3 regions of the Nocardioides exalbidus genome follow, and region 3 is predicted to be linked to each of the others. Evidence: riboswitches for the same ligand, from Rfam matches in the RefSeq annotation. Region 3 holds a riboswitch; each other region holds the start of a gene.
What was found. Region 3 has a riboswitch for cobalamin ahead of BLV76_RS16155 (hypothetical protein). Riboswitches for the same ligand answer to the same signal wherever they lie in the genome.
Positions count from the first base shown of each region.

Region 1: linked by a shared signal. The riboswitch ahead of cobN (cobaltochelatase subunit CobN) and the one ahead of BLV76_RS16155 (hypothetical protein) in region 3 are both predicted to bind cobalamin.
Region 2: linked by a shared signal. The riboswitch ahead of BLV76_RS05185 (magnesium chelatase subunit D family protein) and the one ahead of BLV76_RS16155 (hypothetical protein) in region 3 are both predicted to bind cobalamin.

Region 1 covers NZ_FNRT01000002.1:983,709-986,972, reverse strand. Annotated here, with positions in the region: gene BLV76_RS05125 (4a-hydroxytetrahydrobiopterin dehydratase) at 109-795, shown strand; gene BLV76_RS05120 (hypothetical protein) at 779-1,615, opposite strand; cobalamin riboswitch at 1,609-1,755, shown strand; gene cobN (cobaltochelatase subunit CobN) at 1,784-3,264, shown strand, end outside.
Region 2 covers NZ_FNRT01000002.1:998,716-1,001,979, forward strand. Annotated here, with positions in the region: gene BLV76_RS05175 (CDP-alcohol phosphatidyltransferase family protein) at 1-314, shown strand, start outside; gene cbiE (precorrin-6y C5,15-methyltransferase (decarboxylating) subunit CbiE) at 386-1,615, opposite strand; cobalamin riboswitch at 1,634-1,780, shown strand; gene BLV76_RS05185 (magnesium chelatase subunit D family protein) at 1,808-3,264, shown strand, end outside.
Region 3 covers NZ_FNRT01000002.1:3,277,902-3,281,165, forward strand. Annotated here, with positions in the region: gene BLV76_RS16140 (cation diffusion facilitator family transporter) at 1-249, opposite strand, end outside; gene BLV76_RS16145 (ArsR/SmtB family transcription factor) at 246-623, opposite strand; gene BLV76_RS16150 (hypothetical protein) at 636-908, opposite strand; gene BLV76_RS16155 (hypothetical protein) at 911-1,291, opposite strand; cobalamin riboswitch at 1,345-1,471, opposite strand; gene BLV76_RS16160 (AI-2E family transporter) at 1,503-2,651, opposite strand; gene BLV76_RS16165 (protein adenylyltransferase SelO) at 2,735-3,264, opposite strand, start outside.

The DNA of each region.
Region 1 (3,264 bases), 2.3 Mb from region 3:
CCCGGAAGTGGTGAGGCCTTTCGAAGACGACGTCCACGTTAGACGACGTCAAACGTCTGTCCAACCTTCCTCCGGGTGGGGACACGTCCAGCGGTCTATCGTCGCGACATGGACATGATCCCGAGTGAGCAGATCGCCCAGGCCGGGCTGACCGACTGGCGCAAGCTGGCCCAGGGGCTGCACGCCCGCTACCTCGTCGGGTCCTTCGCGGAAGCCGTACGCCTCGTCTCCGCGATCTCCGAGGCCGGTGAGTCGGTCGGGCACCACCCGCGCGCCGTGCTCGGGAACGGCCACGTCGACCTGGAGCTGGTCACCGCCGATGCGATCTACCGCGACGACGACGGCACGGAGTACGTCGTCGAGTGGCCGACGCAGCAGGACCTCGACCTCGCCCGCCGCATCGAGGCGATCGCCTCCGACCTCGGGCTCACCGCGGATCCCGCCGCCGTCGCCGAGCTCGAGCTCGGGCTCGACGTCGACGCGTCGGGGGACGTCGCGCCGGTCTGGGCCGCCCTGCTCACCGGCGACCTCGCCTCGCAGGGACGACGGACTCCGGGCGACGAGGTGCGCGACGCCTCGGTGCGCGTGCCGAACCTGTGGTTCGACGACCTCGACGAGGACGCGGCGCCCGGCCAGCGGTTCCACGTCGAGGTGTACGTCGCCGCGGAGGCGCGCGACGGTCGGGTGGCCGCCGCCCTCGCTGCCGGCGGCACCATCGTGGACGACTCGCAGGCCCCCGGGTTGACGGTGATCGCCGACCAGGAGGGGAACCGCGGGGTCATCTGCGTGGCGTGAGTCCGATCAGGGACTTCCACGGGGTCACGACCAGCTCCTCCGGGAGCGTGAGCGAAAGTTTTCGGTCGAGCACGCCACCGTCGATGGGGACGTGCACGACTCCTTGCACGACCTCGCCGGGGGGCGGGGGTGCGGAGGAGACGAGGGCGCGGGGGTCGGGGTCCTGGGAGGGAAGCGCGACCGGGAGCTCGTCGACGTGCCAGGCGGCGTCGTCGCCGCGGCCGCGGACCTGCTGGAAGGCGCGGGCCAGGCCGTTGAGCCGGGCGGCCGCCTCGGAGACAGGGACGACCGGGCCCCACGCCGACGACCCGATCCGCAGCTGGACCTCGGACGGGGAGAGGGCGACCAGGCCGAGGTCGGTCGACCGCGCGGCGAGGTCGCCGCGGCCGTCGTCGAGGACGAAGAGGAAGCGACCGGGCAGGGACGCGAGGGACGGCGTCGCGCAGATGCGCGCGTCGAGCTCGGCCACGACCGGGCGCAGGTCGGCGCGGCCGCCGACCAGGCCGGTGAGCGGCGACGCCATCACGTTCCGCACCAGCTCGTGGGCGGGATGCGGCAGCAGCCCGGTGCCCCGGATCGCCTCGACGACCTCGGGGAGCAGGTCGGGACCGGAGGAGGGGAGCGCCCGCAGCTGGAGGTTGGCCCGCTTGGTCAGGTGGACCTGCCCGTCGCCGTGCTCCTCAGCGACGGCGACCAGCGACAGCAGCGTCGAGCGGGAGAGATGGCCGCCGGGGAGTCGCAGCCGGACGAGCGCGCCGTCGTCCGCCGGCCACGGACGGAAGACGCCCGGGCAGAGGTCGCCTCGGGTGCGCTCGGTCATGGGCCGAGTGTGGCAGTAGGCTCGCGGCAGCCACCTGCGTGGGACCAGGAACCCGGTGCGAGTCCGGGGCGGTTCCGCCACTGTCAGGCCCGCCAACCGGTGGGCCGAGCCAGACACTGAGCCACGCGGGATCCGACAACGAGGGGCGAGAACCCCCTGGAGGAAATCGTGCGCATCGCACTCCTGTCCACGTCCGACACCGACCTGCTGAGCGCGCGGGCGTCCGGCGCCGACTACGTCCTCGCCAACCCGGCGCGGCCCGGCCACCAGTCGATGGCCGAGGTGATCGAGGGCTGCGACCTCGTCATCGGCCGGCTGCTCGGCTCGCCGCAGGACCTCTGCTCCGGCTTCACCCGCGTCGCCGCGACCGGCATGCCCGTCGTCGTCCTCGGTGGCGAGCAGGCACCGAGCGCCGAGCTGATGGAGCTCTCGTCGGTGCCGATGGGCGTCGCGGCCGAGGCCCACCGCTACCTCGCCGAGGGCGGCCCGGAGAACCTCACCCAGCTCCACGCCTTCCTCTCCGACACCGTCCTGCTCACCGGCGAGGGCTTCGAGCCGCCGGCGGTGCTGCCGCAGTGGGGCTACGCCGCCCGTCCGCAGGCGGAGACGGCTGCGGAGGGCAAGGCACGCGTCGGGGTGCTCTACTACCGCGCCCACGAGGCGAGCGGCAACACCGCCTTCGCCCACGCGCTCGCCGACGCGGTCGACGCGACCGGCCACGCGGTCGGCGTCCCGATCTTCGCCGGGTCGCTGCGCTCCGCGCCCGATGAGCTGTACGACGCCTTCGGCACGCTCGACGCGCTGATCGTCACCGTGCTCGCCGCCGGTGGCCGCACGCCGGCGGGGGCCAGCGCGGGCGGCGACGACGAGTCGTGGGACGTGGCGCGGATGTCGGCGCTCGACATCCCGATCATCCAGGGCCTCTGCCTCACGAGCAGCCGCGCGGAGTGGGAGGAGTCGGACGACGGCGTCAGCCCGCTCGACTCGGCCACCCAGATCGCGATCCCCGAGTTCGACGGCCGGATCATCACCGCGCCGTTCTCCTTCAAGGAGGTCGACTCCGACGGGCTCCCGCACTACGTCGCCGACCCCGAGCGCTGCGCGCGGGTGGCCGGCATCGCGGTCAAGCAGGCCCGCCTGCGCTCCATCCCGAACGCCGAGAAGCGGCTCGCGCTCGTGCTGTCGGCGTACCCCACCAAGCACGCGCGCATCGGCAACGCCGTCGGCCTCGACACCCCGGTCTCCGCGATCCGGATGCTCGAGCGGCTGCGCGCCGAGGGCTACGACCTCGGCACCGACAACGCCGTCACCGACATCCTCGGCCGCGACGCCACCGACACCGAGAAGGGCGACGCGCTGATCCACTCGCTCATCGAGGCGGGCGGGCAGGACGAGGAGTGGCTGACCCACGCGCAGCTGACCGACGCGCACGTGCGGATCACGCCGCAGCAGTACGCCGACTGGACCGCCGACCTGCCCGAGGACCTCAAGGCCGACATGGTCGGGGCCTGGGGCGAGGGCACCGGGTCGCTCTTCACCAACGACGCCGGCGAGCTCGTGCTCGCGACCGTCCAGGCGGGCAACGTGGTGCTCATCATCCAGCCGCCGCGCGGCTTCGGCGAGAACCCGATCGCGATCTACCACGACCC
Region 2 (3,264 bases), 2.3 Mb from region 3:
ACTTCTTCCTGGGATTCCCGAGCTACTGGAATGTCCTGGCCTTCTACGTGATCGTGCTGGGCGTCTCCCCTGGAGCGACGGCAGCTCTGCTCCTGACCTGCGTGGTGCTGGTCTTCGTACCCATCAAGTACGTCTACCCCTCCCGCACAGCCACCGCCCGCGGCCTCAACCTCGTCCTGGCGGGGTCGTGGCTGGTGACCTACGCCGTGATGCTGGTGCAGTTCCCCGATCCGAGCGTCGTCGTCACCGCCTTGTCGCTGCTGTACGTGGTCTACTACGCCGCCGTGAGCGTCGTGCTGACACTGCGGCGTTGAGCCGATCGCCCATGGTTGCTCGGCAGCGCTCCGGACGCGTCACAGAGGCGGAGTGCAGCACGTGTCGTGCTTCAGGCAAGTGCCTGCCGCAGGGCCCACTGAGTGACTCCGCGAGCGGGTGTCCAGCCCGTGAAGGTGCCGACTGGTGCTGCGTTCTCGACGCCGATCCGGATGAGCTCCCCGCCATGGTCGGCGTACGCCTTCGCCAACAACACCTCGGTCTCGAGGGTCACGCCGTGGACGACGAGGCGGCCGCCGGGTTTGAGGGCGGCGAGGCAGGCGTCGAGTACGCCTTCGCGGGTGGCGCCGCCTCCGATGAAGATGGCGTCCGGCGCTTCGAGCCCGGTGAGGGCTGAGGGGGCGCGGCCTTCGACGACCTGGAGGTCGGGGACGCCCAAAGCGTGAGCGTTGCGTCCGATGCGCGCCGCGCGCTCGGGGTCGGACTCGATGGCAATGGTCCGACAAGACGGGTGGGTGCGCATCCACTCGATGCCGACCGAGCCGGCACCCGCGCCGACGTCCCAGAGGAGCTGGCCGGGGGCGGGCATGAGGCGGGCGAGGGCCGAGGCGCGGAGGTCACGCTTGGTGAGCTGGCCGTCGTTCTCGAAGGCCGAGTCGGGAAGGCCGGGGGCCCAGGAGGCCAGACCGTTGCCGGAGACCTCGATGGCGATGACGTTCAGCGCCGGTGACTGCGCGGACCAGGAGGAGGCGACGCCTGACTGAAAACTTTCGGACAGCGAGCCGAGGTCCCCGAGCACCGTGAAAGAAGACGCACCCCAGCCCGACGTGGTCAGCAGCGAAGCCAGCGCAGCCGGCGTCGAGGCGTCCGACGACAGCACCAGGATCCGACGACCCGGTGCCAGGGCTAGCACCAGACGTTCCAAGGGACGACCGACAAGCGAGACGACCTCGCAGGACTCGGAGGACCACCCCATCCGCGCCCGCGCCAACGCGACCGACGAGACAGCAGGCACCACCCGCACCGGGGCGCCGTGCTCCAAGAGCGTGGTTGCGATGCCCGACACCAGCGGGTCCCCGGAGGCGAGCGCGACGACCGGGCGCCCGGCGTACTCAGCGAGCAGCGCAGGCAGGGAGGCCGCCAGCGGAGAGGGCCACGGCACCCGCACCTGACCGTCAACAGTGGGCACCAGGGAGAGGTGACGCGACCCGCCCCAGAGCACCGACGCCTCGAGCACCAGCGCCTGCGAGGACGGAGAGAGCGAGGACCAGCCGTCGGCGCCGATCCCGACGACCACGATCTCGCTGGGCCCATCACTGAACGGCACTGCAGTGGACGACATGGCCGCAGACGCTATCGTGACGCGGACAAGGCGAGAGGTGCCCCGAAGCTTGGGGAGAATCTGGGAAGCCGGTGAAAGTCCGGCACAGGGCCCGCTGCGGTGACTCGAGACGTCCAACAGGGCGATCCGGGAAGTCCGAAGACCGGCCTCCCGCTGACCAGTTCCAACCTGGCAACGAGAGCGGGAGCCCCCATGCCACAGCAGTACCCCCTCTGCGCAGTCGTCGGCAGCGACGACATGACGCTCGCCCTCCTCCTCACCACGATCTCCCCCGAGGTCGGCGGCGTGCTCGTGCGCGGCGAGAAGGGCACGGCCAAGTCCACGACCGTCCGCGCCCTCGCCACCGTGCTGCCGCCCATCGAGGTGGTCGCCGGCGACCGCTTCTCCTCCGCTCCCGGCGAGACGTCGCCCGACGGGGCCTGGGGAAGCGACGCTGAGACCGAGACCCGGCCCGTACGCCTCGTCGAGCTGCCCGTCGGCGCCACCGAGGACCGCGTGCTCGGCTCGCTCCACCTCTCGAAGGTGCTGGCCGACGGCGTCGCCGAGTACGAGCCCGGCCTCCTCGCCCGCGCGCACCGCGGCATCCTCTACGTCGACGAGGTCAACCTCCTCCACGACCACCTCGTCGACCTGCTGCTCGACGCCGCCGCGATGGGCCGCTCCACCGTCGAGCGCGACGGCGTCTCGGTCGCCCACGCCGCCCGCTTCGTGCTCGTCGGCACCATGAACCCCGAGGAGGGCGAGCTCCGCCCCCAGCTCCTCGACCGCTTCGGCCTCACCGTCGAGATCGCCGCACCGCGCGACCCGCAGCTGCGCGCCGAGGTCGTACGACGTCGGCTCGCCTTCGACGCCGACCCCGATGCCTTCGTCGAGTCGTACGCCGACGCCGAGCGCGCGCTGACCGACCGGATCGCCGCCGCCCGCAAGCTGCTCCCCGAGGTCGAGCTGACCGACGCGGTGCTGACCAAGGTGGCCGAGGTGTGCGCCGCCTTCAAGGTCGACGGGATGCGCGCGGACATCGTCACGACCCGGACCGCGATCGCGCACGCCGCCTGGAACGGGCGGACCCACGTCACCCGGGCCGACATCCGGCAGGCGGCGCTGCTGGCGCTGCCTCACCGGCGGCGGCGGAATCCGTTCGACGCTCCCGGGCTCGACGAGGAGCTGCTCGACCAGATCCTCGGGGACGAGGAGCCGGACCCGGAGCCGCCGCTTCCGCCGGAGCCCGACCCGGAAGGTCATGACGACGGATCGTCCGAGCAACCGGAGTCGATGACGCCCGACCAGCCGGACGAGAGCGACACCGACGACAGCGGACGTCATGAGAATCCCCGGTCCGAACCGAGCGATTCCATGACGTCCGACGAGCCGACCGACGTTGAGTCTCCGGGAGACTCACGGCCGAGTGGCGCGGGTCAGACGTCGGTCATCGGGGCGGCGGACCCCTACAAGGTGAAGCGGTTCGAGGTGCACGGGACCGGCGCCGGGGAGTCGGGCAAGCGGAGCCGCGCGCTGACGAGCAACGGACGGCGGATCGGCGCCGACCCGACCGGCAACGGCGGGCTGCACCTGATCGAGACGATCCGGGCAGCGGCTCCTCACCAGCAGGCACGAGGGCGCCAGGGCGGCCGGATCCTCTTCCAGGACGG
Region 3 (3,264 bases):
GGCTTGCCGCTCCCGCGTCTCCGGGAGGTGGTGGCGGAACTGCCACAGGATGACCAGCCCACTGGACACCTCGACCACCGAGTCCAGCCCGAATCCGACGAGGGCGACCGATCCGGCGGCGAGACCCGCGGTCACGGCGATGGCCGCCTCGACGACGTTGTAGGCCACTGATGCGCCGGCGAGGAGCTGTGCGCGACGCCCGAGACGCCGGCGGTCGGCGACGCTCAGGAGGGCGACGTCCGTGGTCATCGCCGGCGCGCCTCGACGCCGTAGGTCCCGCACAGCGTCACCGCGTCGCCGGTGAGCGCGAGCATGCGCTCCGCGCACGCCAGGATGTCCATGGTCGCCTCCGGGTGGGTGAGGGAGTAGAGCGAGGCTCGCCCCTCCGGTCGCACCTGGGCGATGCCGCAGTCGACGAGGCATCCGAGGTGCTGCGAGACCGTCGACTGGGCAAGGCCCAGGTGTCGGACGAGGTCGACCACCCGGTGCTCTCCCAGCGCGAGGTGCTGGACGATGGCGAGCCGCGAGCGGTCGCTGAAGCCGTTGAACAGGCACGCGGCCGCCGTCAGCGCCGCAGTCTCGGCGATCGGTCGAGTATCGGCATCCACCTGTGTCATCGGCATGTGCCGATGTTGTCACCTCGAGAGCCGCTGCGTCCAGACCGGGTCGTAGTCGGGGTGCGCCCCGTAGCCGAAGAGCAGGAGCCGGAGCTCGCGCCGCGGCGGGAGCAGGCCGGATCGCAGGGTCACCAGGACCTCGTCGATGACCGCGACCTGGGCGGCGAGCCCGGGTCGCAGCAGGTCGCCCTCGCGCGACGACTCGCGCTCCCAGAGCAGCGCGAGGTCCTCGGTGAGCCGGTCGACCAGGAAGACGGCGAGCGAGGTCAGGTCCGTGTCGAGGTGCCGCACGATCACACCTTCGTCGCGGTGGACGACGGCCGGAACGGCGAGCGCCGCAGGCTCTCGGGCAGGTCGGCGACGCCCGGTCCGCCGGCGTGCACCCAGTCGGCGATGGCCGACGCCTCGTGGCGTCCGTTGAGCAGGCCGAGCCAGACCGGCCGCGCGCCGTCGCGGCGGGCGCCCGGGGAGGGGCTGACCACGACGACGTCGGAGCGCTCGCACGGCCCGAGGCAGTCCGTGACGCGGACGGTCGCGGCGTCGCCGAGGAGCGTGCGCAGGGTGTCGAGCCGGGCGGCGTGGTCGACCAGCGGTCGCTTCTTCGTCGTGCCGCAGCAGCAGCCGCGGCAGACGGTGACGGTGGGTCGGTCTGCTCGTGCGAGGGGTCGGTCCATCGGTCCTGCGCTCCATCTCTCGTGGAATCGTCATGTGCGGAAATGGACGCAGGCGGTCTCCTGACTCCTGGGTCGAGCGCTGTTCCCGGCCTTCCCGGACCGTGCGGTCCAGTGGCGTGTTCGGGCGCAGCTCCCCAGTCACAGTGGCGAGGACCGTGTCGGGCTTGCACCGACTTCCCGGTCTGCGTCTGGCGGCGAGTCTAGGGCAGCGTCAGTCCCCGGAAGGACGTGGCGCGACGCCGGACCTGGTCCGCGCGTCGACGACCTCGTCGAGGTAGCGCACCACGACGGCCAGTACCGCCGTGACGGGCACGGCGAGGAAGGCGCCCGAGATCCCGAACAGGGTGCCGCCGAGGGTGACGGCCAGCAGCACGACGGCGGCGTGCAGGTTCATCGACTTGGACTGCAGGATCGGGGACAGCACGTTGCCCTCCACCTGCTGCACGGCGACGATGAGCGCGAGCGCCAGCAGGGCGCCGGTGGGGCCGTTGGACACCAGCGCGATGAGGACGGCGATCGACCCGGCGACGAAGGCGCCGACGATCGGCACGAAGCCGGCGAAGAAGGTGAGGACAGCCAGCGGGATCGCCAGCGGGACGCCGATCAGCAGGAGCCCGCCGCCGATGAGGACGGCGTCGATGAGCGACACCAGGGCCTGGGTCCGGATGAACCCGCCCAGGGTCGCCCACGCGCGGTCGCCGACCTCGGCGAGGTGCCGCCCGGCGGTGGGGCCGGCGAGGCGGCGTACCCACGGCAGGAACCGGGAGCCGTCCTTGACGAAGAGGAAGGTCAGGATCAGCACCAGCACCAGGTTGACCAGGCCGTTGGTGATCGCGGAGACCCCGACCAGCACGCCCGAGGCGATGGTGCCGGCGGACCCGGTCAGCTTCTCCTGCAGGCCCTGGAGCCCGGCGTCGATCTGCTCCTTGGAGACGAAGTCGGAGCTCTGCACCCAGTCCTGCACGTGCTGGAGCCCCTCGCTGGCGCTGTCGACGATGTCGCCGCCCTGCGAGGCCACCGACGGCGCGATCGTGTAGCCGACCCCGACGACCACGAGGATGGCGCCGAGGACGGTGACCCCGGCGGCGAGCGCGTTGGGGAACCTGAGGCGTCGGCGCAGGAACGAGGCGACCGGCGCCAGGACGGTGCAGAGGATCAGGGCCATCAGCACCGGGAAGATGATCACCCAGGCGTACTTGATGACGAGTCCGACCAGCACCAGCCCGAGGGCGATGCCGACGAAGCGCAGGCTCCACCGCGCCGTCCACGACAGGCCGTGGCCGATGGTCTCCTCGCGCGACGGCGGCGCCGGGACGGGCGCAGGCGTGGGGGCGGGTTCGGGAGTACGTCGTCGAGCCATGACGACACCTTGTCAGTCTTCGCCGCGGTCGCTACCACCCGCGTGGGTCGTGGACCCCGAGACAGCGGTCACACGCAGGTGGCTCAGGTGCCGCAGAAGGTCTGGTAGCCCGCGAACGACTCCGGCGCGGGGTCGGCGTACGCCTCCAGCCCGGGGCGTGGGACGTACGGCTCACGGACCGCGTCGAGCAGCCGGTCGAACGGACCGAGGTCACCACCGGTGGCGGCGGCGAGGGCCTCCTCGACGAGGTGGTTGCGGGGGACGTAGACCGGGTTGACGCGGTCCATCGCGTCGGCGTCGGGGGCGAGCGCGAGCCAGCGCGCGGCCCAGGCGTCGTACGCCGCCAGGTCGAGCACGAGCCCGCGCGCGGCCTCGACGTCGCCGCGGGCGGCGCGACCGAGCGCGCGGAAGAAGCCCGTGTGGTCGACGTGGTTGTCGCGCATCAGCTCGACGAGGTCGCCGGCCAGGCCGGCGACGACGTCGTCCGCGAGGCCGTCCGGCAGGCCGAGCTTCTCGCGCATGCCGCGCGACCACGCGGCGGAGTAGAGCGTGCGGAACCGGCCGAGGGAGGCGGTGGCGATCGCGACGGCGTCGTCCTGCTCCTCGGCGAGGA